4 regions of the Streptomyces griseobrunneus genome follow, and region 1 is predicted to be linked to each of the others. Evidence: riboswitches for the same ligand, from Rfam matches in the RefSeq annotation. Region 1 holds a riboswitch; each other region holds the start of a gene.

Evidence for each region. Region 1 has a riboswitch for cyclic di-AMP ahead of ACK8N7_RS02580 (transglycosylase SLT domain-containing protein). Riboswitches for the same ligand answer to the same signal wherever they lie in the genome.
Region 2: another riboswitch for cyclic di-AMP. It lies ahead of ACK8N7_RS04430 (M23 family metallopeptidase); the one in region 1 lies ahead of ACK8N7_RS02580 (transglycosylase SLT domain-containing protein).
Region 3: another riboswitch for cyclic di-AMP. It lies ahead of ACK8N7_RS13115 (C40 family peptidase); the one in region 1 lies ahead of ACK8N7_RS02580 (transglycosylase SLT domain-containing protein).
Region 4: another riboswitch for cyclic di-AMP. It lies ahead of ACK8N7_RS17010 (M23 family metallopeptidase); the one in region 1 lies ahead of ACK8N7_RS02580 (transglycosylase SLT domain-containing protein).

What each region holds. Positions count from the first base shown of each region.
Region 1 covers NZ_CP177080.1:525,601-533,390, forward strand. The annotation lists gene ACK8N7_RS02575 (GMC oxidoreductase) at 83-1,726, opposite strand; gene ACK8N7_RS02580 (transglycosylase SLT domain-containing protein) at 1,885-2,733, opposite strand; cyclic di-AMP (ydaO/yuaA leader) riboswitch at 2,737-2,891, opposite strand; gene ACK8N7_RS02585 (FAD-dependent oxidoreductase) at 3,376-4,767, shown strand; gene ACK8N7_RS02590 (SpoIIE family protein phosphatase) at 4,808-7,420, opposite strand; gene ACK8N7_RS02595 (hypothetical protein) at 7,506-7,790, opposite strand, start outside.
Region 2 covers NZ_CP177080.1:937,003-944,792, reverse strand. The annotation lists gene ACK8N7_RS04445 (helix-turn-helix domain-containing protein) at 1-357, shown strand, start outside; gene ACK8N7_RS04440 (DUF6126 family protein) at 401-577, shown strand; gene ACK8N7_RS04435 (tyrosine-protein phosphatase) at 623-1,435, opposite strand; cyclic di-AMP (ydaO/yuaA leader) riboswitch at 1,842-2,007, shown strand; gene ACK8N7_RS04430 (M23 family metallopeptidase) at 2,011-2,982, shown strand; gene ACK8N7_RS04425 (SGNH/GDSL hydrolase family protein) at 3,145-3,972, shown strand; gene ACK8N7_RS04420 (STM4011 family radical SAM protein) at 3,986-4,903, opposite strand; gene ACK8N7_RS04415 (STM4012 family radical SAM protein) at 4,911-6,314, opposite strand; gene ACK8N7_RS04410 (STM4013/SEN3800 family hydrolase) at 6,311-7,123, opposite strand; gene ACK8N7_RS04405 (STM4014 family protein) at 7,152-7,790, opposite strand, start outside.
Region 3 covers NZ_CP177080.1:2,977,527-2,985,316, reverse strand. The annotation lists gene ACK8N7_RS13125 (GNAT family N-acetyltransferase) at 1-481, opposite strand, end outside; gene ACK8N7_RS13120 (C40 family peptidase) at 522-1,622, opposite strand; gene ACK8N7_RS13115 (C40 family peptidase) at 1,976-3,184, opposite strand; cyclic di-AMP (ydaO/yuaA leader) riboswitch at 3,183-3,349, opposite strand; gene pcrA (DNA helicase PcrA) at 3,608-6,082, shown strand; gene ACK8N7_RS13105 (M23 family metallopeptidase) at 6,166-7,790, opposite strand, start outside.
Region 4 covers NZ_CP177080.1:3,731,611-3,739,400, forward strand. The annotation lists gene trmB (tRNA (guanosine(46)-N7)-methyltransferase TrmB) at 1-86, shown strand, start outside; gene ACK8N7_RS17000 (PrsW family intramembrane metalloprotease) at 191-1,783, shown strand; gene ACK8N7_RS17005 (aldo/keto reductase) at 1,804-2,748, opposite strand; gene ACK8N7_RS17010 (M23 family metallopeptidase) at 2,918-3,961, opposite strand; cyclic di-AMP (ydaO/yuaA leader) riboswitch at 3,974-4,125, opposite strand; gene ACK8N7_RS17015 (PP2C family protein-serine/threonine phosphatase) at 4,336-5,508, opposite strand; gene ACK8N7_RS17020 (MerR family transcriptional regulator) at 5,707-6,453, opposite strand; tRNA gene ACK8N7_RS17025 (tRNA-Met) at 6,566-6,639, opposite strand; tRNA gene ACK8N7_RS17030 (tRNA-Lys) at 6,830-6,903, opposite strand; gene ACK8N7_RS17035 (DEAD/DEAH box helicase) at 7,161-7,790, opposite strand, start outside.

The DNA.
Region 1 (7,790 bases):
ACCCAATTGACGGAGCCCGGGGCCGCCGGGTTGGCACTCCCGGCCTCGGGCTCTCCGTATGTCCCGCCGCCTGCCGGCCGGACTACAGGTCGGTGGCGATGATCCGCTCGATGTTGCGCTCGGCGAGCGCGGTGATCGTCACGAACGGGTTGACGCTGGTGTTGCCGGGGATCAGCGCGCCGTCGATGACGTACAGCCCCGGGTAGCCGTGCAGCCGACCGTAGTTGTCGGTGGCCTTGTTCAGCACGGCGCCGCCCAGCGGGTGGTAGGTGAGGTGGTCGCCCCAGATCTTGTAGACCCCGAAGAGGTCCGTGCGGTAGATCGTCCCCTCCTTCTGGTTGATCTTGTCGAAGATGGTCCTGGCGGCGTCGATGGACGGCTGCTTCCACGCCGTCTGCCAGTTCAGCTCCGCCTTCCCCGCCGCCGCGTTCCAGGTGAACTGGCCCCGGTTGGGGTTCTTGGTGATGGAGAGGTAGAACGAGGCCCAGGTCTCGATGCCGGTGGGCAGCGGAGCGACTTCGGCGAACGCTCCGCCGGCGTCCCAGTTGTCGATGCCGCCGGTGGGGATGGACGACTGCACCTTCCCCGTCGGGTCCCAGAGGTGGTTGGCCCGGCCGCACATGACGTTGCCGTTGTCGCCCCAGCCCTTGCCGACCTCGCTGTTGAGGAGCGGCAGCGCGCCGGTCGCCTTGAGGCCGACGAGCAGCTTGCTGGTGCCGACGCTGCCCGCGGCGAAGAAGACCTTGTCCGCCCTGACGGTCTTGGTGACGGTGGTCTGGCCGACGGTGTTCAGCTGGTCGATGAGGACCGTGTAGCCGCCGCCGGGGGCCGGGGTGACCGTGGTGACCTTGTGGAGCGGGGAGATGGTGACCCGGCCGGTGGCCTTGATCCGGTCGATGTAGGTCTTCTGGAGCGACTTCTTGCCGTAGTTGTTGCCGTAGAGGATCTCGGCGTCCAGCGCGGACTTGGGTACGGTCCCGGCCGCCTCCTGCTTCATGTAGTCCCAGTCGTACACGGCGGGCACGAAGAGGAACGGGAAGCCGGAGCGCTGCGCGTGCTTCCGGCCGACGCGGGCGTACTGGTAGCAGTCGACGGAGTCGAACCAGGCGGGGTCGATGGTGGTGACCCCGAGGTCGGCGTTGGCGCGCGGGTAGTACGTGCTGTACATCTCGGCGGCGTTCACCGACGGGAGGATGGCGGCGAAGTTCTCCCGCTTGGGCGTGACAGCCATACCGCCGTTGACCAGCGAGCCGCCCCCGACACCGCGCCCCTGGTAGACGGTGATGCCGGCGAACTCCTCGGCGTCCAGGATCCCGGTGTAGCGGTTGACGTTCTTGTCGATCGGGAAGCCGAGGAAGTTGCTGAGCGGCTGCTTGGTTTTGGTGCGCAGCCAGAAGGAGCGGTCGTCCGGCTTGGTGGTGTTGGCGAAGATCTTGCCGTCCGAGCCGGGGGTGTCCCAGGCCATGCCCATCTCGACCATGTGCACGTCCGTGCCGGCCTGGGCGAGCCGGAGTGCGGCCACGGAGCCGCCGTACCCGGTGCCGATGATCAGCACCGGCACATGGGCGCCGGAGCCGATCGGGGCTGCTGCCACCCGGGGCGCGGCCCAGACGGGTGTGGTGGGTCCGGCGAGTGCCGCGACCCCGAGAAGAGAACCTGTTCCTGTGATGAATCTTCGACGGGAGACGCCCTTGGATGCGCCTTCATGCAGGTTAGTGTCGTTCATGTGACATCCCTCACTCTCGACAGAGTGAAACAGGTTCTACTGTCGATCGCGTGGTAAGTCATTAGAAACTTGGGGGTAACTTCCCGGCAAGCCCGAGGGGCCCCGGACCATGCGGTCCGGGGCCCCTCGGGCTGATGCGCGCCTGGCGCTTCCAGGGATCAGTAGGCGCCGAAGACGTTGTCGATCGAGCCGTACCGGTCCGCCGCGTAGTTGCACGCGGCGGTGATGTTGGCGACCGGGTCATAGCTGTCGGTCGAGGTGCCGGGCACGTGGTACGCCTGGAACGTCGGGTCGATGACCTGGAGCAGCCCCTTGGACGGGGTGCCCTTGACCGCGTTGGAGTCCCAGTTGTTGATCGCGTTCGGGTTGCCCGAGGACTCGCGAATGATGTTGCGGTGGATGCCCTCATAGCTGCCGGGGATGCCGCGCTCGGCCATGATCGCCAGCGACTCCTTGATCCAGCCATCCAGATCGTTCGAGTAGGTGGCGGGAGCGGCGGCGGCCGGGGCGGCCTGGGCCACGGGGGCGGCGGCGGTGCGCTCGGAGCGATCGGCGCGCTCCGCCGTCGCGGCGCGGCCGGCGGACGGGGCTGCGGCCTTGGCGGCCTTGCCGGCCTTGGCGCCTGACGGGGCGGCAGCCTTGGCGCCGATGGTCAGCGTGATACCCGGGTGAATAAGGTTCGGGTTCTCGCCGACGGCCTTCCGGTTGCCTTCGTACAGCTTCTTCCAGCCGCCGCTGACGGAATACTCACGGGCGATCTTGGAAAGCGTCTCACCGGCCACCACGGAATGCTTGGCGGGCGCGGCCTTCGTCACGGAATTCACCTGGGCGGTCACGGAGGCCGGAGCCACCGCCTTTTCCGCGGCGACGGAGTGCGCGGGGGCGGCGGAAGCGGTGGTGGCGCCGAGCACCGGGAGGGCCAGAACGGCTCCACCCGTGGTCAGGGCGGCGATGCCACGGCTCAGCGAGACGGACTTGGTACGGCGGTGCTTACCCTGTGCGGGCATGGGGAATTTCCTCTCCGGCGCCTACGAGGTGAGCTGTCGGGTTCAGACGGGAGATGTCTGGCCGCATGGACTGCGACTTCACCCCTAGCCGTTCCGGATACCGGACCGGCGGCTTACCTGGTTCCCCCGCTCCTGCCGTGCGTGGGTGGGTTTCGGTTTCCCGGACGGCGGCAGGATTCGGCGTTCCATCCGGATTGAGCGTGACCGTAGGCGAAAAGCATCGGACAGAACAAGCCCCGAATTCCGGATGACCTTTCTCCGCAAGATCGAATTCATGAATTCCCGGCCGCGCCCGTTCCGTCGCGGTGTCAACTTTCTTCGCGCAGAAGGGAACCGAACCCTCCGGATCCACGTCCGCGCCCTCGGACGTGACGCTCACCACTTCGCGCGGAGGCGGCCGAAACAGGCGCGGTCAAAGTTACCCAAGAGCCCCAATAGGTCCTTTAAGGAATAGAGGGTTAAAAGACTGAAATCGCCCATACCGCCCTGGAGAAACGGACTTATCGGGCGGCTCCGTAGGCCGGGTCGGAGTCCTCGCGCGGCCAGGGCTTACGGTGTGTGGTGGAGACTAGTAAGCCAACCCTTACCTCCGACGTACGCTGTTACCTGCCCGCGTTCGCCCGCCTTAAGGATCACCACGCCATGACACGCCCCGTCCGCGTCGCCATTGTCGGAGCCGGCCCTGCCGGTATCTACGCTGCGGACGCGCTGCTCAAATCCGAGGTCTGCCAGGACCCGGGGGTCTCCATCGACCTGTTCGAGCGCATGCCCGCACCCTTCGGGCTGATCCGTTACGGCGTGGCCCCCGACCACCCCCGGATCAAGGGCATCGTCAAGGCGCTGCACCAGGTGCTGGACAAGCCGCAGATCCGGCTCTTCGGGAACGTGAGCTACCCGCACGACATCGGCCTGGACGACCTGCGGTCCTTCTACGACGCGGTGATCTTCTCCACAGGCGCGGAGGCGGACCGGGCGCTCGACATCCCGGGCATCGAGCTGGACGGCTCCTACGGCGCGGCCGAGTTCGTCTCCTGGTACGACGGCCACCCCGAGGTCCCGCGCACCTGGCCGCTCACGGCGGAGAAGGTCGCCGTCCTCGGCGTCGGCAACGTGGCGCTGGACGTGGCCCGGGTCCTGGCCAAGACGGCGGACGAGCTGCTGCCGACCGAGATCCCGGACAACGTGTACCAGGGCCTCAAGGCGAACAAGGCGCTGGAGGTGCATGTGTTCGGGCGGCGTGGCCCGGCGCAGGCCAAGTTCAGCCCGATGGAGCTGCGGGAGCTGGACCACTCCCCCAACATCGAGGTCATCGTCAACCCCGAGGACATCGAGTACGACGAGGGCTCCATCGCCACCCGGCGGGAGAACAAGCAGACCAACATGGTCGCGCAGACCCTGGAGAACTGGGCGATCCGCGATGTCGGCGACCGCCCGCACAAGCTCTACCTGCACTTCTTCGAGTCCCCGGTCGAGATCCTCGGCGAGGACGGCAAGGTCACCGCGCTGCGCACCGAGCGCACCGAGCTGGACGGCACCGGCAACGTCCGGGGCACCGGCCGGTTCACCGACTGGGACATGCAGAGCGTCTACCGCGCCGTGGGCTACTACTCGGAGGAGCTGCCCAAGCTCCCCTTCGACGTGGCCTCCGGCACCGTCCCGCACGAGGCGGGACGCGTCATCGCCGGTGACGAGCACATGGCCTCGGTCTACGTCACGGGCTGGATCAAGCGCGGCCCGATCGGTCTGATCGGACACACCAAGGGCGACGCGAACGAGACGGTCGCCTGCGTGCTGGAGGACCGCGCCGCCGGCCGTCTGGCCGAGCCCGCGACCCCGGCTCCGGAGGCCGTCGAGGCCTTCCTGGAAGGCCGGAACGTCCGGTACACGACGTGGGAGGGCTGGCACAAGCTGGACGCCCACGAGCAGGCGCTCGGTGCCGCACAGGGCCGTGAGCGGATCAAGGTCGTGGAGCGCGAGGGCATGCTGGACGCCTCCGGCGCCTTCGTCCCGGCCGAACGGCCCTACGAGGCCTGATCCGAACGGCCTCCCGGGGCCGGATCAGGACCGTCACCCGTCAGGCCGGGTCCGGGGCACTCGTCGTGCCGCCCGGGCCCGGTCCGCGGAACGTCCGCCACAGGCCCGGCGGAGCAGTGTCACGGGACGGCGGCGGCAGCTTCTCCGGGATGTGCGTCCAGCGGTCCGCGAGCAGGATCGCGATGTCGTCGGGGCGGTCCGTGGCCTGCCTGGCCTCCTCGATCACCCGGTCCGCCGTCTCGGCCAGCGGGACCGAGCCGATCCCGGCGATGGTGGCGCGCAGCCGTTCGATGCCCTCGTCGATATCGGTTCCGGGGCGTTCGATGAGCCCGTCGGTGAACAGCGCCAGCATGGCGCCCGGGTCGAGCCGCAGCTCCGTGACCGGGTAGGTCGCCTGCCCGTCGATGCCCAGCACGATGCCGCCGGCCAGGTCCAGCACCTCGGTCCGGCCGTCGGGGTGCCGCAGCAACGGCTGCGGGTGGCCCGCCCGTACTGCACGGGCCCGTCCCGTCAGCGGGTCGAGGGCGATGTAGCAGCAGCTGGCGAACTGTCCCGGGTCGAGATCGATGAGCAGCCGGTTCGTGCCGCTCATCACCTCCTGCGGGTCGTGGTTGCTGAGGGCGAACGCCCTCACCGCACTGCGCAGTTGCCCCATGGTCGCGGCGGCGGCGACGCCGTGCCCCTGGACGTCGCCGATGATCAGGGCGAGTTCGTGGCCGGTCTCGATGACGTCGTACCAGTCGCCGCCCACCTCCATGTCCTGGGTGCCGGAGAGATAGCGCCCGAGGGTGTCGACCCCGTCGACCTCCGGCAGCCGGTGCGGCAGCAGGGCGTCCTGCAGCCCCCGGGCGAGCGCCGATTCGCTGTCGTACCGCTGGGCGCGTTGCAGGGCCTGGGCGATGAGCCCGGCCAGGGCGGTCAGGACGGTGCGCTCCTCCGGGCTGAACCCCCTGGGCCGGTCGAAGCCGAGGATGCACGAGCCGACGGGCCGCCCCGAGGCGATCAGCGGCAGGAACGCCCGCGCCCCGACGTCGGTCTCCATCGGGATGCCCGGATAGGCGTCGGCCAGGTGCTGCATCGACTCGAAGAAGATGGGCCGGCCGGTGGTCAAGGTCTCCACGCCGGGGATGGAGACGTCGAGTCCGACCCCGTCGAAGCGGTCGAGGAACCCCTGGGGGAACCCGGTCTCCCAGGCGAGGTGGAGGTGACGCTCGCTCAGTAGGTAGATGGCGAGCTGCCGGCCGCCGAACGCGGGCAGCAGCTCCTCGGTGACGACGGCGGAGACCTGACGGGCCGTCACGGCCTCGGTGAGCGCGATCGCCAGGGCCACCGGGCGGTAGAGCGCGGAGGACCGGTCGGCGGTGGATCCGATGCCCAGGCCCGGCGAGGTGACGGAGCCGGGCGCGTAGGCCGGCTGTTCCGTGGCCTGGAACACCGCGCTCAGCCCGTCGTGGCCCGGGTACAGCGAGACCGAGAGCCAGACGGACGGGGCCCGCCGGGCGAGGAAGTGGACGGGTTCGTCGGAGATCAGGGCGGCCCGGTAGTGGTCCTCGTACGCCGGGTGCCCGAACCACGGCAGGACCTCCCACACGACATGGCCGACCAGCTCCGCCCGCGGGCGGTCCAGCAGCTCCTCCGCGAGCGCGTTGGCGTAGGTGATGCGGCCGATCCGGTCCAGCGAGACGATCCCCCGGGGCAGCCGGTCCGCCGCCTCCGCGATGACGGGTCCAGCGCCGAAGTCGACCACGAAACCGCTCAGACGGCTCTCGCTGCCCTCACCGTCCGGGTGGGTCCAGCGGCCGGAGAGCTCCAGCAGGTGATACCGGCCGTCGGGGCCGCGCAGCCGCATCCGGCGGACCACCGGGTCGGCGGATTCGACCGCCTGCCGGGCCAGCGCCCACAGCCCGTACACGTCCTCCGGTACGAGGCGTTCGGCGAGGGCGTCGACGGTGCCGGGGAACTCCGCCGGCTCGGTGCCGAAGATCGCGCACAGGTCGTCGTCCGCGGTGAGTGTCCCGGAGTGCAGGTCCCAGTCGAAGCTGCCGACCCGCACCGGGGGCGCGGGGGCGGCAGGCAGCTGGACGGGGATCGGCTCCCGCTCCCAGACGACGGGGAGGGAGCGCGACTCCAGATCGGCGAGCGCGGCCCCGAGCCGGCGGCCCAGCAGGAGCAGCCGCTCCCCGTCGGCGGGGGCGACCGGCTCGCCCGGGGTTGCGGACCGCAGGACGGCCAGGACGCCCATGGAGCCCCGCGAGCCGATGACCGGGACCCACAGCGAGCCGAACGGGAACGGCAGCCCCGCCATCAGCTGCGGAAACCGCCGCATGGCCTCCTCGGCGTCGGCGAGCAGCACGGGCCGCCCGGTGCGGTAGGCCTCGGAGACGGGGAACGGCCGGTTCACGTGCATCCGCCACCAGGGGCGGAACAGCGGACCGGGCAGCCCGGCGAGCACGGCGAGACGCAGCAGTCCGGGCGTCCCGGAGCGGAGGTAGATGCCTCCGGCGTATCCTCCGACCGACTCGACGGCGCTGACGACCCCCTGCGCGAGTACGAGGGACAGTTCGTCCGGTACTCGGCCGCCGCCGTCGTCTTGCCCGGCCGCGGCCCCGCTTCCGGGGGGCGGGGTGGGCCGGGTCGCATCGTGCCGGGTCACACAGCCAGCATGCTCCCCGCAGAGGGGGCGGCGCACGTCGGCGGACCGGCCGGAACCCCGTGCCGGCCGGTCCGCCGACGCGGTCTCAGTGCAGCTTGGCGACAGCGGTGCCGGCCGTCTTCCTGAACCCCTTCAGCGGGGCGCCGTCCAGGTCACCCAGCTGTCCCCACTCCAGGACGGTCACCGTGCGGCCGTCCCGGCCGACGGAGTAGAGGCCGATGTCGGTGGAGCCGACCTCCGGGTAGGACGTGTCGATGCTGTAGACGTGTGCGCCCTCCTCCACGTTCACCCGGCCGTGGTACCGGCTGACGCCCTCCAGGCCGGGCTCCTGCTCCTTCAGCCGGTCGAGGCAGGCAGCCAGCGAGGTCCG
Region 2 (7,790 bases), 410 kb from region 1:
ATCCGGGGCGGCGCCTTCGAGGGCGCCGAGGCCGACGGCTGGATGTACCGCCGGGCCGGTGGCTCCGGCCGCGCCATGCAGGCGCTGAGGGTCCGCGTCCCGTACGGCGCCCAGGGCGATCTGGTGCGGGTGCACCCCGGCGAGGAGTGGCTGTACGTCCTCGGCGGGCGGCTGCGGGTCGCGCTGGGGGAGACCGTGCACGATCTGGACCCGGGCGACAGCGCCCACTTCGACTCGCTCACCCCGCACCGGATCGCGGCCCTGGACCGGGGCGGGGCGGAGCTGCTCTTCGTCCACTCCCTGCTGCAGAGCCCCGCGGCCGAGCTCTGCCTCGGCAACGCACTGCACGCGCGCTGACCCCTTCGTTCCCCCGGCCGCGAGGCCGGCAGAGAGGACCGTCATGTCCGATTCCGAGCGCTACGACCCGCTGACCCCGAGGAACCCCAAGGCCACGAAGGACACCCAGGAGCGGCGGATGCCGCGCGGTCTCATCATCCGGCTCTTCGCCTACCTGGTGGTCGGCCATGTGATCGCGGCCTTCCTCTACCTGCTCTTCGTGGTGGCGGGCGCGGAGTGACCGCCCGGCTGATCCCGCAGCCCTGATCCTGCGGCCTTTGCCTTCTCAGCCCTGGTCTAGCAGCCGCTCGCGCAGCCGCTCCCGGGTCTCGGGGGAGACCTTCAGCCCCTCCGCCAGGTAGCGGTCCGTCGTGCCCCAGGTCTCGTCAATGGCCGCGAACGCCGCCGCGAGATAGGCGGCCTCCGCCCCGAAGAGCGGGTTGAGGAGCTCCATCACCTCGGCGGACATCCCTGTCTCGGACATGTCCGAGCGCTTCACCTTGTACCGCCGGTGGGGATCGTTGGACTTGAGGTAGTCCGCCTCGATCGCCTCGCGCTCGACGCCGACCGCGAGCAGCGAGACCGCGATCGACAGACCGGCCCGGTCCTTGCCCGCCGCGCAGTGCATCAGCGCGGGCACGCTGTCCTCCGCCAGGGCGTGCAGCACCCGGCTGTGCTCGGCGGTGCGGTCCACGATGGTCGAGCGGTACATGGTCAGCATGCGCTCAGTGCCCTTGCCGTTCGCCAGGATCGAGCGCAGCTGCTCGATGTTCCCGTCGCGCACCAGCCGCCAGAACTCGGCTCCGTCGGCCGGGTCGGAGAGCGGAATGCTGACATTACGGACACCGGCCAGCTCGATGTCGTACCCGTCGAGCTTGTGGTCGGCGGAGTTGCGGAAGTCGAAGACCGTGTGCAGCCCGAGCCCGCCGAGGAAGAGCGCGTCATCGGCGCTGGCGTGCGCCAGGTGACCGCTGCGGTAGAGCCTGCCGAAGGCGGTGCGCCGCCCGTCCGCGGTGGGGAGCCCGCCCACGTCGCGGAAGTTGCGCACTCCGGTGAGTGCGGTCTCTGTCGGCGGGACCTGCGGCACCTGCTGCGTCACGGTGGCTCCTGGATCTCTGGCGTCGGCGCGGCTCTCCGGCGAGGGCGCCCCTGTGACGATACGACATCGATTCGGCGGAAAATCAGCGGTCCGCTGATGGTGTGTCAGGGGAGGCGCGCACGGTGTGTCCGTATTGGTGTATTTCGTAGAACATGCCCCGCTAATGGGGGAGATGGGATTCCGTAGGTGAGCGGGATCATATCCGTGACGGACCGTGGCGGCTGCGCCCGGATGTTTTCCCGGTATCCGTACGGAAAGCCAAGATCCGTAATCCACGGAGTGTGACGGGAAATCCGGAGCGAAATTGAATCGATGATTCCGGTGTGCAACCGACGGCTTGTTCCTGCCGTCCTCACTCGTTTACGGTCACCGTCAATCCGGACGGACCGCCTAATCCTGCCGCCGCCCGGAATTCGCACCCAACCCACTCACGCGTGGCAGGAGCGGGGGAACCAGGTAAGCCGCCGGCCCGGAGCGATCCGGACCGGCTCGGGGTGAAGTCGCCACCCGGCGACCGGGCATCTCCAGCCCGAACCCGACAGCTCACCTCGCAGGCGCCGGAGAGGAACTTCCCCATGCCCGCAAAGGGTAAGCACCGTCGTACCAAGTCCGGCCCGATCCACCGCGGCGTCATCGCCGCGGGCACCGGCGGCGCCGTACTCGCCCTCCCGCTGATCGGCGCCACCGGCGCCCACGCCGCGGAGAAGGCGGCCCCCGCGGCCGCCACGGCCGCCGCAGTGCAGTCCGCCCCGCAGGCCGCGCCCGCCAAGGCGAAGGCCGCCCCGAAGACGTACTCCGTCGTCTCCGGCGACTACCTCGCGAAGATCGCGGCCGAGCACCAGGTCAAGGGTGGCTGGCAGAAGCTGTACCAGGACAACCGCTCGGCCGTCGGCGAGAACCCCAGCCTGATCTTCCCGGGCATGAAGCTCACCCTCGGCGCCAAGGCGTCCGGCTCCGCCGCGCCTTCGGAGGCCAAGAAGGCCGCTCCGGCCCCCAAGGCCGCCCCCAAGGCCGCCCCCAAGGCCGCGCCGAAGAAGGCTGAGCAGGCCCCGAAGGGCGACACCCTCTCGGCCGACGAGTCCGACGCCGCCGCGCCGGCCGGCACCTCCGCGCAGACCGGTTCCTCCGAGGCCAACGGCTCCGGCTGGTCCGCCCCGCTCGCCAGCGCCAACGTCACCACCCAGTACCGCGCTTCCGGCGCCAGCTGGTCCAGCGGCTACCACACCGGCTCGGACTTCCAGGCCGCCTCCGGCACCCCCGTCCTCGCCATCGGACCGGGCACCGTGGTCTCGGCCGGCAACAGCGGCTCGTACGGCAACGAGGTCGTCATCCAGCACGAGGACGGCATGTACTCCCAGTACGCCCACCAGTCCTCGCTCAACGTCTCGGTCGGCCAGACCGTCACCGGCGGCCAGCAGATCGGCCTCTCCGGCTCCACCGGCAACTCCACCGGCCCGCACCTCCACTTCGAGGTCCGCACAGGCCCGAGCTACGGCTCCGACGTCGACCCGATCGCCTACCTGCGACAGCACGGCGTCTCCCTCTGACCCGAGGGCAGCAAGAAGTGATCGAGGGGCGGTGCGCAGCGGCGCACCGCCCCTCCACTTATTCCGGCTTTACCAAAACCTGACCGGGTGGTCTATCTCACCACCCGTCAACCCCGTATTACGGTCGCGTAGGTCACATTGAACGGTGCAGGATATGTGCTTGTGGCAGACGATTCGAGAACCCAGCAGCAGAACACCATCGGGTCGTACGCGGCGATCGGGGACAGTTTCACCGAAGGTGTCGGAGACCCCGGCCCCGACGGCACCTTTGTCGGCTGGGCGGACCGGTTCGCGGTTCTGCTCGCCGACCGGCTCCCGGCCCCCGACGCAGCGACGAGCCCGGACGAGACCCGGCACGGGAACTTCCGTTACGCCAATCTCGCCGTACGCGGACGCCTTCTCGACCAGATCGTCGAGGAGCAGCTCCCCCGCGCCAAGGAACTGGCCCCCGACCTGGTCACCTTCTGCGCGGGCGGCAACGACATCATCCGGCCCGGCACCGACCCCGACGATCTGGCCGAGCGCTTCGAGCGGGCCGTCGCGGACCTGACCGACGCGGTCGGCACCGTCATGGTCACCACCGGGTTCGACACCCGGGGCGTTCCGGTGCTGCGCCACATGCGCGGCAAGATCGCCACGTACAACGTCCACCTGAGGGCCATCGCCGACCGCTACCACTGCCCCGTGCTCGACCTGTGGTCGCTGCGGTCGGTCCAGGACCGGCGCGCCTGGGACGCCGACCGGCTCCACCTGTCGCCCGAGGGCCACACCCGCGTCGCGCTGCGCGCCGCCCAGGTCCTCGGCCACGAGGTGCCGGCCGACCCGGACCAGCCCTGGCCGCCGCAGGCCCAGCGGAGCCCCTTCGACGCGCGGCGCGACAACATCCAGTGGGCACGGGAGTACCTCGTGCCGTGGATCGGCCGGCGGCTGCGCGGCGAGTCGTCCGGCGACCACGTCGAGGCGAAACGGCCGGACCTGCTGCCCCTGTAGGACGCCTTTCCGGTCAGGGCTCCAGCAGCGGAAGCGCACGCCGGGACAGGCCCGCGGTGCCGGGCCCGGCCGGCGGCCCGCCCGCGGCGAACCCGGCGGGTACCCGCTCCAGGACGCCGCCCGCGAACACGTCGTACAGCGGCAGCGTCTCCAGGTGCACATAGCCGATGTGGCAGTCGCACACGGCGAGCGGACAGGCCCGCGGCCCCAGCGCCCGGCGGTAGCTGCCGTCGTAGAGGTTGCCCAGCTCCGCCTTGACGAAGTGGCAGCGCCGCACCGTGCCGTCGCCGTCCACCGAGATCACCGACTCGCCCGTCCGGCAGGGGAGCCCCGCCGAACGGTGCGGGTGCCTGCTGTAGGGGAAGAGCGGGTCCAGCTCGGTCCACCGCTCCGCCTCCTCGTCGGTGTACGTCTGCCCCTCGGCGGCGTTCACCCAGAGGTAGACCTCCTCGGGCAGCGCCGCCCGCAGCCGCCGGGCCTCGGGAAGGTGCGCCTCGAACCCCACCACGCCCACGCTGTAGCGGACGCCTCGTGCGGACAGCTCCCGGCACCTGCCGAGGAACCGCTCGTACGGCGTCTGCCCCGGGTGGTACGTGCACCAGAGCGCGATCTTCTCCGGATCGGCGTCCGCCAGCCATGTGGTGCGGCCGCTGAGGTTCGTCTGGATGGCTACCCTGCCGATGTGCGGCAGCCGGGACAGCTCGGTCAGTGCCCGCCGGTACCAGGACCGCACCAGGCCCTCGCCCCACGGGGTGAACAGCACCGACAGCCGGTCGCCGGTCTGCGTGGCGGCCCACGCGGTGAACCGCTCCAGCGCCTCCCGGTCAGCTGTCAACTGGGCCCTGCTGTCGCGTCGTTTGGCGAACGGGCAGTACGGACAGTCGTAGTCGCACGAGGCCAGCGGGCCCCGGTACAGGATGGTCAGGTCCATGACCCGCTCACTTCCGCTCGTACGCGGCCATCGCGGCCCGTACCCCGGGGGAGAACAGCGCGGGCCCCAGCGCGTCCGAGTGGGCCAGCCCCAGCGGGGAGAGCCGCAGGAGGCCCTCCGGCGCCTGTGCGTCCAGCCAGCCCCGTTCCGCGAACCGCTCCAGCTCGGCGGGGAAGTCCTCGCGGGGATCCGTGCCGAAGCGGGCGCGGTAGTCGGCCAGGGGCAGGCCCGCCGCCTGGAGCAGCGACTGCAGGAGGTGACGCCTGCGGGCCTCGGCCGCGTCGACGTACCGGCCGACCTCGGCCCGGGAGAAGTCCCCGGTGGCGGTGAAGCCGTCGATGATGGAACGGATCTCCCGCATGTCCACGGCGTAGTCGAAGGAGTAGTGCAGGGCCGCCGTGTAGGACCGGGCTCCGCAGCCCAGCCCGATCATGCCGTCGGTCTGGCAGGCGTAGTCCTCGGGGCCGTCCTGTGATTCCCGGGGGGCGTCGGCGTGCCGGAACATCCGCATCGACACCTGCTCGTAGCCGCGCGCCAGCAGATGGTCGCGGCCCACCGCGTAGAGCCGCAGCCGCTGCTCGTCCCAGGCGGCCTGCTCCAGGGCCTCCGCCTCCGGGCCGGCCGCTGCGCCCAGGCGGTGCAGGCCGGTCAGCGGGCGGACGTACAGCGGGTAGAGATACAGCTCCTCGGGGCGCCAGGCGAGCGCGGCGTCCAGCGAGGTGAGCCAGGTGCGCTCGGTCTGGCCGTCGATGCCGTAGATCAGGTCGATGTTCAGCACCGGTATCCGGGCGTCCCGGATCCGGCCGAGGGCGGCCTCCACCTCGGCCCGGCGCTGCGGGCGGACGGCGGCCCGGGCCTCCTCGTCCACGAAGCTCTGCACACCGATGCTGACCCGGGTCGTGCCCCGGCCCGCCAGCACCGCCAGCCGGTCGGCGGTCGCGGTCGAAGGGGACGTCTCCACCGACAGCGGCACCGCGAGCAGGTCGGCGCCCATCCGCTTCTCCGCTATGTCGCAGAGCCGCTCCAGCTCGTCCGCGGTGAGGAAGGTCGGGGTCCCGCCGCCGAACGCGGCGGCGCCGAACCGCACCGGCGCGTCGTCGCCGAGCGCGTCCCGCACCGCCACGGCCTGCCGGTCCAGGGCGTCGAGATAGCGGGTCGTCAGCTCCTCGGGCGCACCGATCCGGGTGAAGAGGTTGCAGAAGCCGCAGCGGACCTCGCAGAACGGTATGTGGAGGTAGAGGGAGAGCGCGTCCTTGGGCTCCGCCGCCCACAGTTCGCGCAGCGCGGGCCGCTCCGGCAGGGGGCGGTAGGCCGTCTTGTGCGGATAGGCGTAGACGTAACTCTCGTACGGCCGGACGGCGGGCGGTGCGGGCGTACCGGTGGCGGTTGCCGTGGCGGTGCTGATGGTCATCGGGAGGCCCCCGGTTCGAGGAAGAAGTGGGCGTACGGCACGGTCCAGACGGCTTCGTGGCCGAGCCGGTGGCCGGTGTAGCCGTCGTCGCCGTAGGCAGTGCCGTGGTCGGAGCAGACGATCGCGAAACAGCGGCGGCGGCTGCTCGCGGCGGCGAAGAGCCGGCCGATGTGCCGGTCGACGTACTCCAGGGCGGCCGCGTGGGTGGCCCGGGAGTCGCCCGCCTCACGGGTCGCGCCCGGAGTGTGGAACCAGTTCGGCTGGTGCAGCGCGGCCACGTTGACGAAGAGGAAGAGCCGCTGCTCATGCGGCAGCTCCGCCACGACCCTCTCGGCCCGGGTCACCTGCTCCTCGAACGAGGTCGGCGACGCGACGCCGAACTCCGGCTCCCAGTGGCTCTCCTGGAACATGGACGGCAGCACCGACCCCAGCGGCCCCTGCCGGTTGAAGAACCCGACCCCGCCGACGCACACCGTGCGGTAGCCCTCGGCGGCCAGACCCGACACCAGGTCCGGGGTGTCGAAGACGAACGTGCCGTCCGCCGTCGTCTCGCTGCCCGCGAAGCGCACCGCGAACAGCCGGGGATGCGGGCCGGGGGCGGCGGGCGTCGGCAGGAACCCGGCGAACATCGCCTGGTGCGAGGCGTAGGTGAAACTGCCGGGCGCATGCCGCTTCTCCCAGACGCCGCCGGGCAGCTGCCGGGCGAGGTTCGGGATGCGTCCGGCGGCGGCCAGCTCGACGGCGACGTCGTGGCGCAGGGTGTCCAGGGTGACCAGCAACAGGTCATGGCTGCCGACGACCTCGGCCATATCGGGCAGTCCGGGGTCGGTGACGGGTTCAGAGAGGGGTGACGGCACGGTGGTTCCTCGCTCGGTCCAGTACGGCGGCGACCTGCGCCGCATAGGTGTCCAGTCCTTCGGCGCCGCTGCCCGGCAGTCCGGTCAGCCCGGGGAGCAGATCACCGAAGGCGTTGACCTCACCGACGGCGAAGCGCCGCCAGCCGGCCCCGGGCAGCAGGTCGACGCCCACGCACAGCGTCCCGGGGAAGCAGGCGGCGGCCCGCTCGCACATCGCCAGCGCCTCGCGCCAGCAGCCGCCCACCGCCGACACGGCGGCCCGGACCTCGTCGAGATCCCCGCGGGCGCCCCCGAGATGAAGGTTGGTCATGGGGGAGAGACTCGTCCGGACGACGGCGTGGGTCGCCCTGCCGCCGACCACCACGATCCGCAGATCGGCGGCCCGCCCCCGCTGGGACGCCTTCGGCAGCCAGCGCTCGATGTGCAGCCCGTCGGGGGCGAGCGCGTCCACGAGTGCGCCCACCTCCCGCTCCGTGGTGTACCGGCGGACCCGGAGCGAGTTGAACAGCCGTCCCTCGGCGTCCCGTTCCACCGAGGTGCTCGCCCTGACCCGGCCGGGACCGGCGGTCTCCACCGCCAGCACCCCGGAGGCGGAGGAGCCGTGGGCGAGCTTCACGAA
Region 3 (7,790 bases), 2.5 Mb from region 1:
CTCCGTCACCGGCGGTCGCCGCGCGCAGCCAGTCGGTCATGCCCGGCTCGGGTTCGCCCTCGCCGCCGAAGCCCTGGTGCTGGACGCGGGCGGTGTCGGTGAATTCCGCTTCGGTGGCGGGCACGGTGATGTGCAGGCCCTTGACCGGGTTCGGCGTACGGAGGTCGTCGCGGCCGCAGGCGAGCAGCGGGGCCCGGTTCTCCACGCTGAAACCGGCGGCCAGCAGGGCCGGTTCGACGGCCGGGGCCCAGGCGGGCAGGAACTCCAGGCGCGGCAGCCGCTCCCGCGCCCGGAACGCCTCGACCAGGGCGGCCACGTTGTCCGCCGTCGGTTCCGCATCCCGGTCGGGGATGGCGTAGTTGGCGTACTTCAGCTCCCAGCCCGGGTTGTGCCGGACGGTGAACGGGCCCACCCGGTAGTGGGCGGGGGACCGCAGTGTGAGCGTGCGGGCGTAGTCCTGGACGGCGTTCGCCATCGTCATACGGGAGTTCCTTCGACGGGAGGGGATCCGGCGACGGGGACTATGCCACCCGGGTCGCCCCGGCGAAAGGCATTTGATCGACGGGCGCGATGCGGACCGGGGCCCCCGGGCGCGGGGCGTGGATCATCTGGCCGCCGCCGATGTAGAGGCCGACGTGGCTGATCCCGGAGTAGAAGAACACCAGGTCGCCGGGGGCCAGTTCGGAGCGGGAGACCCGTTGGCCCGCGTTGATCTGGGTGTAGGTGGTGCGGGGCAGGCTGACGCCCGCCGCCTGCCAGGCCGCCTGGGTCAGGCCGGAGCAGTCGAAGGCGTTGGGGCCGGTGGCGCCCCAGACGTACGGCTTGCCGATCGCCCCGTGGGCGAAGGCGACGGCCCGCCCCGCCCGGGCGTTGGGGGCGGCGGCCGAGGCCCGGGCGGTGGAGCGGTCGGCGTGGTTGGCGGCGCGGTCGGCGGGGGCTGCCGGGCCGCCGCCGTGGGCGGCGTCGGCCGAGCGTTCGTAGGCGGCGCGTTCGTCGGCGGTGAGGGTGGCCAGGAGCTTGCGGGCGTCGGCCAGCTTGGTGGTGATCGCGGTGCGGTGCTCCTGCAGCTCGGCCCGGCGGGCGGCGAGCGTCTCGGTCTCCCGGTCGGCGCGGGCCTTGACCCGGGCGATGCCGGAGAGCTGGCGCCGGATGCCGGTGAGCAGGCTTGCCTGCCGGTCGCCCGCCCGGTCGAGCTGGGCGGCGCGCTCCAGGTAGGTGTCGGGGTCCGAGGAGAGCGCCAGCTGTACGGCGGGGTCGAGGGCGCCGGTGCGGTACTGGGCGGTGGCCATCGAGCCGAGCGTGTGGCGGGCGGTGTTGAGGCGGTCGGTGCGGCGGGCGGCCTCGTCGGCCAGGGTGTCGACGGCCTTGGTGGCGGCGGCTTCCTTCTCCTTCGCCCCGTTGTACTTCTCCGTCGCGACCTCGGCGTCGTGGTACAGCCGGTCGACCTTCGCGCGGACCTGGGCGGCGGTGGGAGCGGGCTCGGCGGGTGCGGCGCCGGCCCCGGTGGCCGAGGTGGCGGTGGCGGCCCCGGCGAGCGCCAGGGTGGCGGCGGTGCGGGCAGCAGGGCCGGTGAACGGGCGCTGCTTGGGTTTCCGGTGAGCGGATTTCCGGTGCGCGGCCACGGAGGCGGCATCCTTCCTGTCGGCTGCCCGCCGGGGGATACCGACAGGCCCGCCAGGGACGCTAATCCGGGCGCACGGAAAAGGTTCGCCATGACAGCTATTGCCCGGATGTGACGTTTCGCCGCCGCCGGATGACCGGAGATGCGGAGCCGGAATTGATCATTCCGGCAGGTTCGGGCGCGCGGTGCCCAGTTCCGGCGAAGGGCCCGAGAAAGACTTGCCTCACTGCTCGGCGATGTTCTGGCCATGGCTGGGCTCCGGAGCCATGAACCTCTTCGGGGGCCACCGCAGGGTCCTCCGGCGGGACCTCTCGGGGGCGGTCTCCGGCGGGCCGCCCCCGGCCTCCGGCCCTGCTACGCCGGGCGCACGCTGCCGTAGATCGGCATGTAGTAGATCGACTCCTCGCGGACGTTCGCCCCCGGCTTCGGGGCGTGGATCATCATCCCGTCGCCCTTGTAGATGCCGACGTGGCTGATGTCGTCGTAGAAGAAGACCAGGTCCCCCGGCTGAAGGTCGGAGGTGGCGACCCGGGTGCCGACCTCGACCTGGTCCCAGGTGGTCCGGGGCAGGGGCACGCCCGCCTCCCGCCACGCCGCCTGCGTCAGCCCGGAGCAGTCGTACGAGGACGGGCCCGAGGCCCCCCACACGTACGGCTTCCCGATCTGGGCGCGGGCGAAGGCCAGCACCTTCTCGGCCTTGGCGGCGTAGCTGCCGCCCGCCCCGGTCCCCGTACCCGTGCCGGTTCCCGGGCTCGTCCCCGTACCGCTGCCGGAACCGGAACCGCTGTCGCCGCCCGGTCCCTTCGCGGCCTCCTCGCGCGCCTTCTTCTCGGCCTCCTCGCGCTCCTTGGCCTCGGCGGCCTGGCGGCGGGCCAGCTTCTCCGCCTTCTCCTTGGCCTCGGCCTCCTTCTTGCGCTCCAGCTCCGCCAGACGTGCCTTCTCCTCGGCGGTCAGCCTGGCGAGCAGGGACCGGGCCTCGGTGAGCTTGGTCTGCACGTTCTGCTTGCTGGAGCGGAGCGCGGTCTGCGTCCCGGTGAGCTTCTCCAGGCTCTGCACGGCCTCCGCGCGCTTCTTCGACGCCGCGGCCTGCTGCGTACGGAAGTCGTCGACGGCCTTCTGCTGCCGTTCGGTCGACCGGCTCATCATCCGGCTCTGGTCGAAGTACGCCTGCGGGTCGTCCGCCAGGAAGAAGGTCGCCGTGGGCGCGATGCCGCCGGTGCGGTACTGCTCGGCCGCGTAGGCCCCCAGCTCCCGGCGAGCCTCGTTGATCTTCTCGGTCCGCTTCGCCACATCGGAGAGCAGCGTGTCGACCTTGGTGCGCTGGGCCGTGGAGGCGGACTTCGCGCGGTTGTACTGCTGGGTCGCGCTGCCTGCCTGCCGGTAGAGCTCGTCCACCTTCTTCTGGACCTCCTCCATGGCCGGCTTCGGCTCCGCGGGGGCGGCCGTCGCGCTCTGCGTGGAGAGCAGGGTCACAGAGGCCAGCGCGGCCGTCGTGAACCCGACGGCGGGGGTGGTGGTGCGCACCTTCGTGCGCGGCTTGCGATGCGATGCCAAGACCGGCATCTCCTTCCGTGGACCGCCTACCGGGTTAGCTGTCGGGTTCGGACGGAACGGAAGGCTGTCCTACGGTCCGGATGCGAGGGTACGGACCGATTCACCCCGGTGCTGCGTGTGGGTCCCCGGTTCCGAACTGCCGGTAGGGCAGCACGGATTCGGCAGAGGTGACCGTGAGACGTGGTTCGCCTCAGGGAGATACGGATCACCTGACCGAGCACGCTAGCCAACCCTTGGTGCCGCTGGGAAGGAGGATGAGCGATATGCCCGATACATTTTCGTGACCTTTTGGGATCGGAGGCCCCGTACCCCCTCCGACCGGGCGCTCTTTCACGGAACGTGGGCGTCCGCTCTCCGTGCGTACGGGGTCGGGTGGCCGCTTATGACCTTCGGCCGAACGTTGTCAGTGCGGCCCCCTAGACTCGGATGGCGATGAGCAGCCTCTTTGACGACAGTTTCCTGGCCGGCCTCCAGTCCACCGAGGACGGCCCGCCGCCGCCCCCCGAGGACCACGCACCCGAAGCGGTGCCGGAGGGACTCTTCGAGGGCGTCTTCGACGCGCCCCCGCCGCCCCGGGACGGGTATTACCGGGACGGCCACCCGCGCCCGGTCATCGACGCCGCGGCGCTGCTCGACGGGCTGAACACCGAGCAGCGCGCCGCCGTCGTGCACGCCGGGTCCCCGCTGCTCATCGTCGCCGGGGCCGGCTCGGGCAAGACCCGGGTGCTGACCCACCGCATCGCCCACCTGCTGGCCGAGCGCGGGGTGCACCCGGGGCAGATCCTCGCGATCACCTTCACCAACAAGGCCGCGGGCGAGATGAAGGAGCGTGTCGAGGAGCTCGTCGGCCCGCGCGCCAACGCCATGTGGGTCATGACCTTCCACAGCGCGTGCGTCCGCATCCTGCGCCGCGAGTCGAAGAAGCTCGGCTTCACCTCGTCGTTCTCGATCTACGACGCCGCCGACTCCAAGCGCCTCATGGCCCTGGTCTGCCGCGATCTGGACCTGGACCCCAAGCGCTACCCGCCGAAGTCCTTCACCGCTAAGGTCTCCAACCTCAAGAACGAGCTCATCGACGAGGAGACCTTCGCCGGTCAGGCGGGAGGGGGCACCTCCCATTCGAGCGAAGCCGAGAACGGGGGAGGCTTCGAGAAGGCGCTGGCCCAGGCGTACGCGCTCTACCAGGCACGCCTGCGCGAGGCCAACGCGCTGGACTTCGACGACATCATCATGACGACGGTCCACCTCCTCCAGGCCTTCCCGGACGTCGCCGAGCACTACCGCCGCCGCTTCCGCCACGTCCTGGTCGACGAGTACCAGGACACCAACCACGCCCAGTACACCCTGGTACGTGAGCTGGTCGGCCCGGCCGGAGAGGCCGACGCCCCCGCCGAGCTGTGCGTCGTGGGCGACGCGGACCAGTCCATCTACGCCTTCCGGGGCGCGACCATCCGCAACATCCTCCAGTTCGAGGAGGACTACTCGGACGCGAAGACGATCCTCCTGGAGCAGAACTACCGCTCCACGCAGACGATCCTCTCCGCCGCCAACGCGGTCATCGAGCGCAACGAGAGCCGCCGCCCCAAGAACCTCTGGACCAACGCCGGCTCCGGCGCCCGCATCATCGGTTACGTCGCGGACACCGAGCACGACGAGGCGCAGTTCGTCGCCGAGGAGATCGACCGGCTCACCGACAAGGGCGACGCCAAGGCGGGCGATGTCGCCGTCTTCTACCGGACCAACGCCCAGTCCCGTGTCTTCGAAGAAATCTTCATCCGCGTCGGCCTGCCCTACAAGGTCGTCGGCGGCGTGCGCTTCTACGAGCGCAAGGAGGTCCGGGACGTCCTGGCCTACCTCCGCGTCCTCGCCAACCCCGAGGACACCGTCCCGCTGCGCCGCATCCTCAACGTGCCCAAGCGCGGTATCGGCGACCGCGCCGAGGCCATGATCGACGCCCTGTCGATGCGCGAGAAGATCTCCTTCCCGCAGGCGCTGCGCCGTGTCGACGAGGCGTACGGCATGGCGGCCCGCTCGTCCAACGCCGTCAAGCGCTTCAACACGCTGATGGAGGAGCTGCGCACCATCGTCGAGTCCGGCGCCGGGCCCGCCGTCGTGCTGGAAGCCGTGCTGGAGCGGACGGGGTATCTCGCCGAGCTCCAGGCCTCCACCGACCCGCAGGACGAGACCCGCGTCGAGAACCTCCAGGAACTCGCCGCCGTCGCCCTCGAATTCGAGCAGGAGCGCGCCGAGGCGGAGGGCACCGGCACGCTCGCGGAGTTCCTGGAGAAGGTCGCGCTGGTCGCCGACTCGGACCAGATCCCCGACGAGGACGAGGACGGCTCCGGCGTCATCACCCTGATGACCCTGCACACCGCCAAGGGCCTGGAGTTCCCCGTCGTCTTCCTCACCGGCATGGAGGACGGCGTCTTCCCGCACATGCGGGCCCTCGGCCAGACCAAGGAGCTGGAGGAGGAGCGGCGCCTCGCGTACGTCGGCATCACCCGCGCCCGCGAGCGGCTCTACCTGACCCGGGCCGCGATGCGCAGCGCCTGGGGCCAGCCCTCGTACAACCCGCCCTCGCGGTTCCTGGAGGAGATCCCGGAGGCGCACCTGGAGTGGAAGCGCAAGGGCCCGATGGCCGCCCCGGCCGGACCCACCTCGGGCATCACGTCCTCGCTCTCCTCCTCCCGCGCCCGCTCCGGACCCTCGGGGTTCGCGACCCGGCGCTCCACGGAGAAGCCCGTGGTCACGCTGGTGGTCGGGGACCGGGTCACGCACGACCAGTTCGGGCTCGGCACGGTGGTGGCCGTCGAGGGGATCGGCGACCAGGCCAAGGCGACGGTCGACTTCGGCGACGAGCGCCCGAAGAAGCTGCTCCTGCGGTACGCGCCGGTCGAGAAGCTGTAACAGGACGTACGAGAGGGGCGGGACGGCTGTCGAAGCCGTTCCGCCCCTCTCGTCGTTTCGCTGTCAGGCCTGGCCTGGCCAGGTCAGGTCGGGTCGACGCCGTGGCTGCGCAGCCACGCCAGCGGGTCCACCGATGCACCGCCGCCGGGCCGGACCTCGAAGTGCAGGTGCGGGCCGGTGGAGTTGCCGGAGCTTCCCGCGTACGCGATGACGTCACCGGCCTTCACCGGGCCGGAGCGGATCTTGGTGCTGCTCAGGTGGCAGTACCAGGTCTCCGTACCGTCGGCCATGGTCACGATCGCCATGTTGCCGTAGGCGCTGTTGTACTGGGTGCGCACGGTTCCGTCGGTCGCGGCCATCACCGGAGCGCCGTACCCGACGGGGAAGTCGATGCCCGTGTGCACGGACATCCAGTTGACGCCCGCCTGGCCGTAGTAGGCGCTGAGCCCGTGCTGCTTGACCGGCAGGACGAACTTGGGGCGCAGCGCCTCGCGGCGTGCGGCCTCCTCCTCGCGCTTCTTCTTCTCCTCGGCCTGCCGCTGCTTGAGGTCGATGCGCTCCTGGGTGCGGCTCGCGCGCTCGCGGAAGTCGTCGCTCCCCTCGGAGAGCTGCTCCAGCTGGCTGTCGAGCTTGTTGTTCGCGGCGACCGGCTTGACCGTGCTCGGGTCGGCGACGGCCAGGGAGGCGGTCTTCTCCGGCTTGTCCTCGTCGCTGATCCCGCTGACGGAGGCGGCCGCGATGCCCGCGACGCTCATCACGCAGGCGGAGGGGACCGCGACGGTCAGGAGGGCGGACCGCTTGGCGGGGCTGCGGCGGCGGGCCCGGCTGCGCGGGGCGGGGGTCCGGACCACGGTGCGGTCCAGGGAGAGCGGGGCGGGAGCGTCACTGTCGTCCGGCGCGGGAGCGGCGTCCGGTTCGAGGACGGCGAACTCGGCGGTGGTGGAGGCGGCGACCGCCGGCTCGTGGTCCGGGTGGTCCGGGCGGTCCGCGTGTTCCGCCGGGTCGGCGGGGGACTGCTCGGCCGTTTCGGGTCCGGCCGCTTCGGGCGCCTGCTGTTCGTACAGCTGATGCGATGTCTGTTCGGGTTCGTACGCGGCGTCCCCGGGCGTGGCGCCGGAGTTCCAGGCGGTCGCGTCGTAGGCGCCGGTGTCGTACGTCCCCGTGTCGTACGCGCCGGTGTCGTGGACCCCGGTGGTGAAGGCCGTGGCGTTGTACGTGCCGGTCCCGTCGGCGCCGACCGTCCCGTACGTGCCGGTGTCGTAGGCGGCGGTGTCGTACGTGCCCGTGTCGTGTGCGCCGGCCTCGTGCGCACCGGTCCCGTAGGCGTCCGTCCCGTACGAGCCGTCGGTCACGTACGCGGTGCCCGTGCCGTAGGTGCCGGTGGGGTACGCGCCGGTGTCGTACGCATCCGTCCCGTACGTGCCCGTCCCGTAGGCGCCCGTGTCGTACGTGCCTGTCTCGTACGTGCCTGTCTCGTAGGTGTCGGTGCCGTACGGGGCTGTGCCGTACGCGGCCGCGGTGAATCCGGCGGTGGGGAACGCGCCCGTGTCGGCGGTGGCCCACTGGTCGGCCGGGTCCTGGTCGGCGGGCGGCTGCCAGGCCGGCGTCGCGCCGGTGTCCCACTGCTGCTGTTGCTGGTGGGCGGCGGCGGGCCGGGTCTGGGCGGCGTACGCGTCGTACGTGACGGTCTGCTGCGCGCCCGTGTCCC
Region 4 (7,790 bases), 3.2 Mb from region 1:
CGGCGTTCCGGCCGCTCACCCGCTTCGAGGGCCAGGGCCTGGACAAGGGCCACGTCGTCCACGACCTGCTGTTCGCCCGCATCTGACGCACAGCCCGTATCTGACGAACCGCCTGTCGCTGCCCGGAAGCGCCGCATCCTGGCCGGATGCACCGTCGCCGGGTGTCAGTGCTCCTCGTTAGGGTCAAGGGGTGTCCGACGGTTCCGTGCAGTACCAGCAGCGGCAGCCGGCGGTCCCGGTCCTCCACGAGCAGCGGCTCGACGAGGTGCTGGGCGCCGTGCCGGAGCGCGGCCGGTGGAGGTACCGGCCGCGCCGCGTCGGCATGGTGTGGCGCAGCAAGGCGTTCCGCGTCGGGGCCGTGACCGTGGCGCTCGCGCTGTGCGGGCTGGTGATCCTCGCCCTCGTCCGCGAACAGACGGGCCCGGAGGGGTTCCTGGTCGGCCTGGGCCTGGCGGTGCTTCCGGTGCCGCTCCTGATGGCCGCCTTCCGCTGGCTCGACCGGGTCGAGCCCGGCCCCTGGCGGAACCTGATCTTCTCCTTCGCCTGGGGCGCGTGCGCCGCCGCGCTCGTCGCGATCATCGCCAACTCGTTCGCGATGCGCTGGATAGCCACCGCCACCGCCGACCCGTCGAGCGCCGACACCCTGGGCGCCACGGTGATCGCCCCGGTCGTGGAGGAGAGCGCCAAGGCCGTCTCCGTACTGCTGATCTTCGTCTTCCGGCGACGGGAGTTCCGGGGCGTGGTCGACGGCATCGTGGTCGCCGGGTTCACCGCCACGGGCTTCGCCTTCACCGAGAACATCCTCTATCTGGGCAACGCCTTCGGTGAGGACCAGATGATGGGCAGTTCCGGGTTCGCCTCGGTGACCGCCGGGACGTTCTTCGTACGGATCGTGATGTCACCGTTCGCGCATCCGCTGTTCACGGTCCTCACCGGCCTCGGCTTCGGCTTCGCGGCCATCAGCGGCCGCCACCACCGGGTCCGCCGGATCGCCCTGCCGCTGCTCGGCCTGCTCCTCTCGATGGGCCTGCACGCCCTGTGGAACGGCTCGTCGGCCTTCGGCCCGTACGGCTTCTACGCGGTGTACGGGATGGTGATGGTCCCGGCGTTCGCGCTGCTGACCTGGCTGGCGGTCTGGTGGCGCCGACGTGAGCTGCGGACGCTCGCCGCCGAACTGCCCGCGTACGCCACGGCAGGCTGGCTGGGCCCGGCCGAGCCACTGGCGCTCGCCTCGATGCGGACCCGGGGCACGGCCCGCGACCTGGCCCGCCACTGGCACGGGCGGCAGGACAGGTCCCGGGGCCGGGCGGCGGCCCGCGCGGTCGCCGAGTACGAGTCGTTCGCGACCTCCCTGGCCGGCCTGCGCCGCCTCGCCCGCCACGACGCGGCGGGCCCGGACTTCGCCGAGCGGGAACGGGAGCTGCTGCACCATCTCTGGCAGCGCCGCCCCATCGCGGGCCCGGCCCTCACCCACGCGGCCCGCATCACCGGCAGCGGCCCGCGCCCACATGCGTACCCCCGCCCCCCGATGCCGTACGGAAACGGACAGGGCCAGGGGCACGGGCACGGGTACGGGTACGGGTACGGCCAGGGATACGGATACGGGCAGAGCCAGGGTTACGGGCAGAGCCAGGGTTACGGGCAGAGCCAGGGCCAAGGAACCGGGTACGGCTACCCGGCCCCGCAGCCCCATGCGTACGGCCAGCAGGGCCAGCACAGTCAGTACGGCCGGCACGGCCAACCCGGCGGCAGCCCCTACAACCCCACCCCGCCTCCCCCGTAAGGCGGTTCAGGCGGGCCGGGTCAGGCCGAGGCCTCCGTGAGCACCGCCAGCTCCGCCTCCGTCAGCTCCAGGTCCGCCACGGCCAGGAGCGCGGGGAGCTGTTCGACCGTGCGGGCGGAGGCGATCGGGGCCGCGACCGTCAGGCGGGCAGCGAGCCAGGCGAGGGCGACCGTGGCGATCTCGGCGTCCCGTTCCGTGGCGACCTTGTCGAGGGCGGCGAGCACCTTGCGGCCCCGCTCCGACTCCAGGTGCTCGCCCGCCTTCGCGGAGCGGGCGCTCTCCACGTTCGTGCCTGGGCGGTACTTGCCGGTGAGGAAGCCGGAGGCCAGCGCGAAGTACGGGACGGCGGCGAGGCCGGCGCGGGCGGCGGTCTCCTGGAGCGGGCCCTCGTAGGTGGCGCGGGAGACCAGGTTGTAGTGCGGCTGGAGCGCGATGTACCGGGCCAGGCCCTCGCGTTCGGAGAAGTCCAGGGAGGCCTGGAGGCGCTCGGGGCTGATGTTGGAGGCGGCGATGTGGCGCACCTTGCCGTCCTTCACCAGCTGGTCGAGGGCGGTGATGATCTCCTCGACCGGGACGGTCTCGTCGTCGAAGTGCGTGTAGTAGAGGTCGATGTGGTCGGTGCCGAGCCGGCGCAGCGACTGCTCGGCCGCACCCTTGATGGTGGCGGCGGAGAGCCCCTTGTAGCCGGGGTGGGCACCGACCTTGGTGGCCACCACGATGTCGGAGCGGTTACCGCGCGAGGCGAGCCACTTGCCGATGACGGTCTCCGACTCGCCGCCCTGGTTGCCCTCGATCCAGGCGGTGTAGGCGTCGGCGGTGTCGATGAAGTTGCCGCCGGCCGCGGCGTACGCGTCCAGGACGGCGAACGACTGCTCCTCGTCGGCCGTCCAACCGAAGACGTTGCCGCCGAGGGAGAGGGGGAAGACCTGGAGGTCGGAGTTGCCGAGGGTGCGCAGAGAAGTCATGTGGGTGTTCAACGGCGCCGGCGGCGCCGGGTATTCCACCGCCTCCACGTACGCCGGGCCCTGCCACCCCCCGCCCCCGGACAGACCGGCAGCCCTGACGTCGGGGGGTGAGCGTCAGGGCTGCCGGGGTTTCGGGGGTGGTGCGTGCGCCCGCGGGGACGCGGGGGGCTCAGACGTTCAGGCCCTTGCTGTTCAGCCAGGCCATCGGGTTCAGGGCCGAGCCGCCCGCGGTGTGGACCTCCAGGTGGAGGTGGACACCGGTGACGTTGCCGGTCGCGCCCATGCGGCCGATGGTCTCGCCGGTGCTGACCTTCTGGCCGACCGAGACGTCGATCGAGGACTGGTGGGCGTACCAGACCTCCGTGCCGTCGTCGAGCTGGAGGACCGTACGGTAGCCGTAGGAACCGGACCAGCCGGCCGACGTGATCGTGCCGCTGTGCACGGCCTTGAGCGGCGAACCGGCCGCCCCGGCGAAGTCCAGGCCGGTGTGCTGGCCGGAGGACCACATGGCGCCGGACTGACCGTAGGTCGAGGTGATCGTGTACGAGGAGGCGGGCAGGGTGTAGCTGGCGCGGAGCTTGGCGAGGCGCTCCTCCTCGGCCTTCTTCTCCGCCGCTTCCTTCGCCGCCTTCTTCTCGGCGGCGATCTTGGCCTTGGCCTTCGCCTCGGCGTCGTCCTGCTGCTTCTTCGCCTCGTCGGCGGCCTTCTCGGCCGCGGCCTTCTCCTCGGCGGCCTTGGCCTCGGCGTCGGCGCTGGCCTGCTGCTGCTCGGCCTGCTGGAGGATCCGGGCGCGCAGGGCCTCGCCCGCGTCGGTGGTGCCCTGCTCGGCCTCGGCGGACGTGATGCCCGCGGAGGTGATCGGTGCGGCGGCGAGCGGCGCGGCCTCGGCGTCCTCGGACATGAAAGCGCCGACGCCGGGGAGGGACTTGGCGTCGGGGAGGTTGTCCGCGATGGAATCGGGAAGAGAGATGGAGACCGGCGGCTTGCTCTGGGCGGTGGCCATGCCACCCGCACCGACGGCCGCTATGACGCCGACCCCGAGGACGGTGGAGCTGCGGGCGAGGCCTCGCTGCTTGGCCACGCGGTGCTTGCCGCGGACGGGACGGATGGACTCCGCGGTGGGGTTCCACTCCTCCCAGGTCCGCTCCGGGCCACCGATACCGTCGGCAGTGAAGGGTGACGGGGCCTCAGGGGCAGGCTTGTTGGACGCCACGTGGGCGCACTCCTTTCCTTCCTTCTCGCCTACCGGGTTAGCTGACGGGTTCGGAGCAGGAAGGTCTCCTACGGGCCCCTCCGCCTCTCACGAGACGCAGGCGTCCGATTCACCCCATGTAGGTGGTTCCCCGGTTCCCTTGCGGGATTCGGCGCTCGCGCACGGCGCCGTCTCTGACGACGGCTGGGACGACCGCGCTGCGTTATCGAACGTTAATAGACAGACGGGCCCGATTCCAAGCTGTTCTTGTTGATCATTAACGGCTCCGACGGGGACTTACCGTCCACAAGCGGCCCGAATCGGACGACTTGACGACCACTCACCCACACCTCTTTTTCTGATGGTGTGTCAAATGTTATGCGGAGTGGTGCTCTTCAGTTACGCACCGTGTCATCGCCCCGGCCCACGATCTTCACCGTCGTCCGCCGCGGCGGCTGTCCCTCCGCCGGCCGGCTCACCGCGAGCAGCGCCATGTCGTCCGTCGACCGGCCCCCGGTGTGCAGCCGTACGTCGTCGGTGAGCGCCGAGAGCAGCTCCTCGGGGCCGGGGAAGATCCGGCCGCGCAGCCGGGCCGCCGGGTCGTAGAAGGCCCCGTTCGCGTCCCGCGCCTCGGAGAGGCCGTCCGTGAAGGCGAGCAGCGTCGAACCGGCGGGCAGCTCCCACTCGTCGGAGCGATCGGGCCACACCCCGAGGTCCATCCCCAGCGGCATCGCGGGCACGCTGGGCGCGAGGACCTCCAGGGCCCCGTCCGCGTGCAGCAGGATGGGCTCCGGGTGACCGCGGTTGACCAGCCGCAGCGAGGCCGAACCGGGCGGGATCTCGGCCAGTACGGCGGTGATGAACCCCTCCATGGCGTCCAGCCCGTACCGCCGCGTCCCCTCCCGTGCGAGCGCCCGCTCCAGCCGCTGGGCCACGCCCTCCAGGGACCGCTCCTGCTCGGCGGCCTCCCGGAACGCCCCGATGATCACGGCCACCGCCTCCACGGCGTCCAGCCCCTTGCCGCGCACGTCACCGACGACCAGGCGTACGCCGTACGGGGTGTCCGCCACCGCGAACAGGTCCCCGCCGACGAACTCGTCCGCCTGCGCCGCCTCGTACCGCGCGGCCACTTGCAGCCCGCCGATCCGCTCCGCCGGGGTCGGCAGCACGGCCCGCATGGCGGTCTCCGCGATGACCCGCGCCGAGGCCAGCTGCTCGTTGCTGCGGCGCACGACCCCGTTGATGACGAGGGCCAGGGCCGCGGCGGTGAGCACGGTGATCATCTCGATGACCGGGACGACCTGGGTGGACGTGCCGTCGGAGAGCCGCATCGCGATGACCGAGAGGACGGCGGCCACGCCCGTACGGACCGTACTGGCCAGCGAGAAGAAGGGCGCGGCGATCAGCGGCGCGGCCACGAACAGGGGCACGGCGGTGAAGTTGGGCGGGGCGAGCGAGTCGAAGAGGAGCCCGCCGCCGATCAGCAGCACCGGAAGCAGCCGGACGAACCGCCGGGTACCGGCGCTCCGGGCCACCACCGGCTTCCCCCGGCCCGTGGAGCCGGACATGCCGCGCCCCGGGACGCCGAAGCTCCCCGTCACGCGTCCGCGCCCCTTCTCCGCCATCCCCACCTTGTGTACTCCTGCCCGGTCCGGCCACGGCTGCGGACGGTACCGCGCCCCGTCCAGGCTTCCCGGAGCCGCGCCGTGCGGCGACTCGTCATCGGCCAAATAGGGGGAAGCGGCCGGGAACGCCGCTCCCCGCGGTCAGTCGGTGAGCCGTTGTTCCGCGTAGATCGTCAGTGCATCCCGTACGAAGGCGGCGGTGCCGTCCCCGTAGCGATCGTAGTTCTTTCCGAAGCGCGGATCGGCGACATACATCTCACCGAGCCCGATCACGTACGACCGGCTCGGCGCCTTGGACGACGACAGCCACGCGCAGTGCCGCCGAGCGATGTCCTGCGCCTGCTCACTGTCCGCACCGAGCCCGGCCTCCCTGGCCCGCCCCCAGTCACGCGCGATGGCTTCGTGCTCGTCCAGGAACGCCTTCTTCCCGGCCTCCCCCAGCGAACGCCACCACCGGTCGCCCTCCTCGTACGTTTCGCGGCCCCAGCGCTCGGTCACCTCCCGCTCGTGGGCGGTGTGGTCGAAACCGTCGAACACTTCGTCGGCCATGAGTTCCATCCCCTCCTCGGTCTTGTGGAGAGTGGTCCGCACCGAGGCGATCTGCCGCCCGATGCGCGCCTGTTCCTGTTCGAGCAGCCGCAGATGCGCCCGCAACGCCACCGCCGTGTCCCGCTGCCCCTCCAGTACGCCCTTGATGGCGGGCAGCGACAGCCCCAGCTCCCGCAGCAGCAGGATGCGCTGCAGCCGGACGAGGGCGTCCTGGTCGTAGTAGCGGTAGCCGTTGCTCCCGACCCGGCTCGGCGCCAGGAGACCGAGGTCCCCGTAGTGCCGGAGCGTGCGGCTCGTGGTGCCGGCCTTTCTGGCGATTTCCTGGATGGACCACTCCATGCCGGAAACGCTAGATCTTTACGTTGCGTCAAGGTCAAGCCCGAACATCCGTGCCGGCCCCAGGAAACGACTCGGGCCCGGCACGCTGTGCGTGCCGGGCCCGGGCCTTCAGTAGCGGGGACAGGATTTGAACCTGCGACCTCTGGGTTATGAGCCCAGCGAGCTACCGAGCTGCTCCACCCCGCGTCGGTAAACACAACTCTACGCCATCGGAGCGGCAGGTCCGACCACTTTTCCCACGGCCCGCGCCGGGCCTGGACCGGACTCGGGGTGAGCGGCGCCTGAGCCCAGGAACGTCGAAGCGCCTTCGTCCGGCCTGGGCCGGACGAAGGCGCTCGTTCACGGGTCACGGGCTTGCACCCGGCCCCGCTCCGGGTAGGCCGTGTGGGACTCGAACCCACAACCAACGGATTAAAAGTCCGCTGCTCTGACCAATTGAGCTAACGGCCCCGGTCACATCACCCACGAGCATAGCCCGCCCGGTCCCGGCAGCCGATCCGGTATCGGTGTCGGGCCCTGTCGCGCCCCCCATAGCGTCCCTTTCGCGGCGAGATGCGGCCTTGGTGGGGGTCGCGGCACCCCGGGAGGCGGGGCCTCCCGGGAACAGCAACAGGGCCCGTACGTCACCGAGTCGGTTCGGTGGCGTACGGGCCCTGCCGGTCTGTCAGGCGGACGTGCTCAGCTGCTTGTCAGCGGCTGGGCGGTGGTCAGCCGTTGCGCTTCCAGCGCGGCTTGTCGTCGCGGCGGCCGAAGGAACCGGTGTTGGTGCCGGTGTTGGCGCCGGTGTTGGCGCCGCGGTGCTCGTCACGACGGCCGGTCGGGCGGTCGGTGCCACCCGAGCGGAAGCCGCCCGCGGGGCGGTCGTCACGACGGTCACGGTTGAACGGGCGGTCGCTGCCGCCGGAGCGGAAGCCACCGGAGCCACCCGAGGGGCGCTCGTCACGGCGGTCACGGTTGAACGCCGGACGGTCGTTGTCACGACGCTCGAACGGACGGCCACCACGGTCGTCCCGACGGTCGCTGCTGCCACCGGAGCGGAAACCACCCGAGGGGCGGTCGCTGCCGCCGGAGCGGAAGCCACCCGAGCCACCCGAGGGGCGCTCGTCACGGCGGTCACGGTTGAACGCCGGACGGTCGTTGTCACGACGCTCGAACGGACGGCCACCACGGTCGTCCCGACGGTCGCTGCTGCCGCCGGAGCGGAAGCCACCGGAGCCACCCGAGGGGCGCTCGTCACGGCGGTCACGGTTGAACGCCGGACGGTCGTTGTCACGACGCTCGAACGGACGGCCACCACGGTCGTCCCGACGGTCGCTGCTGCCACCGGAGCGGAAACC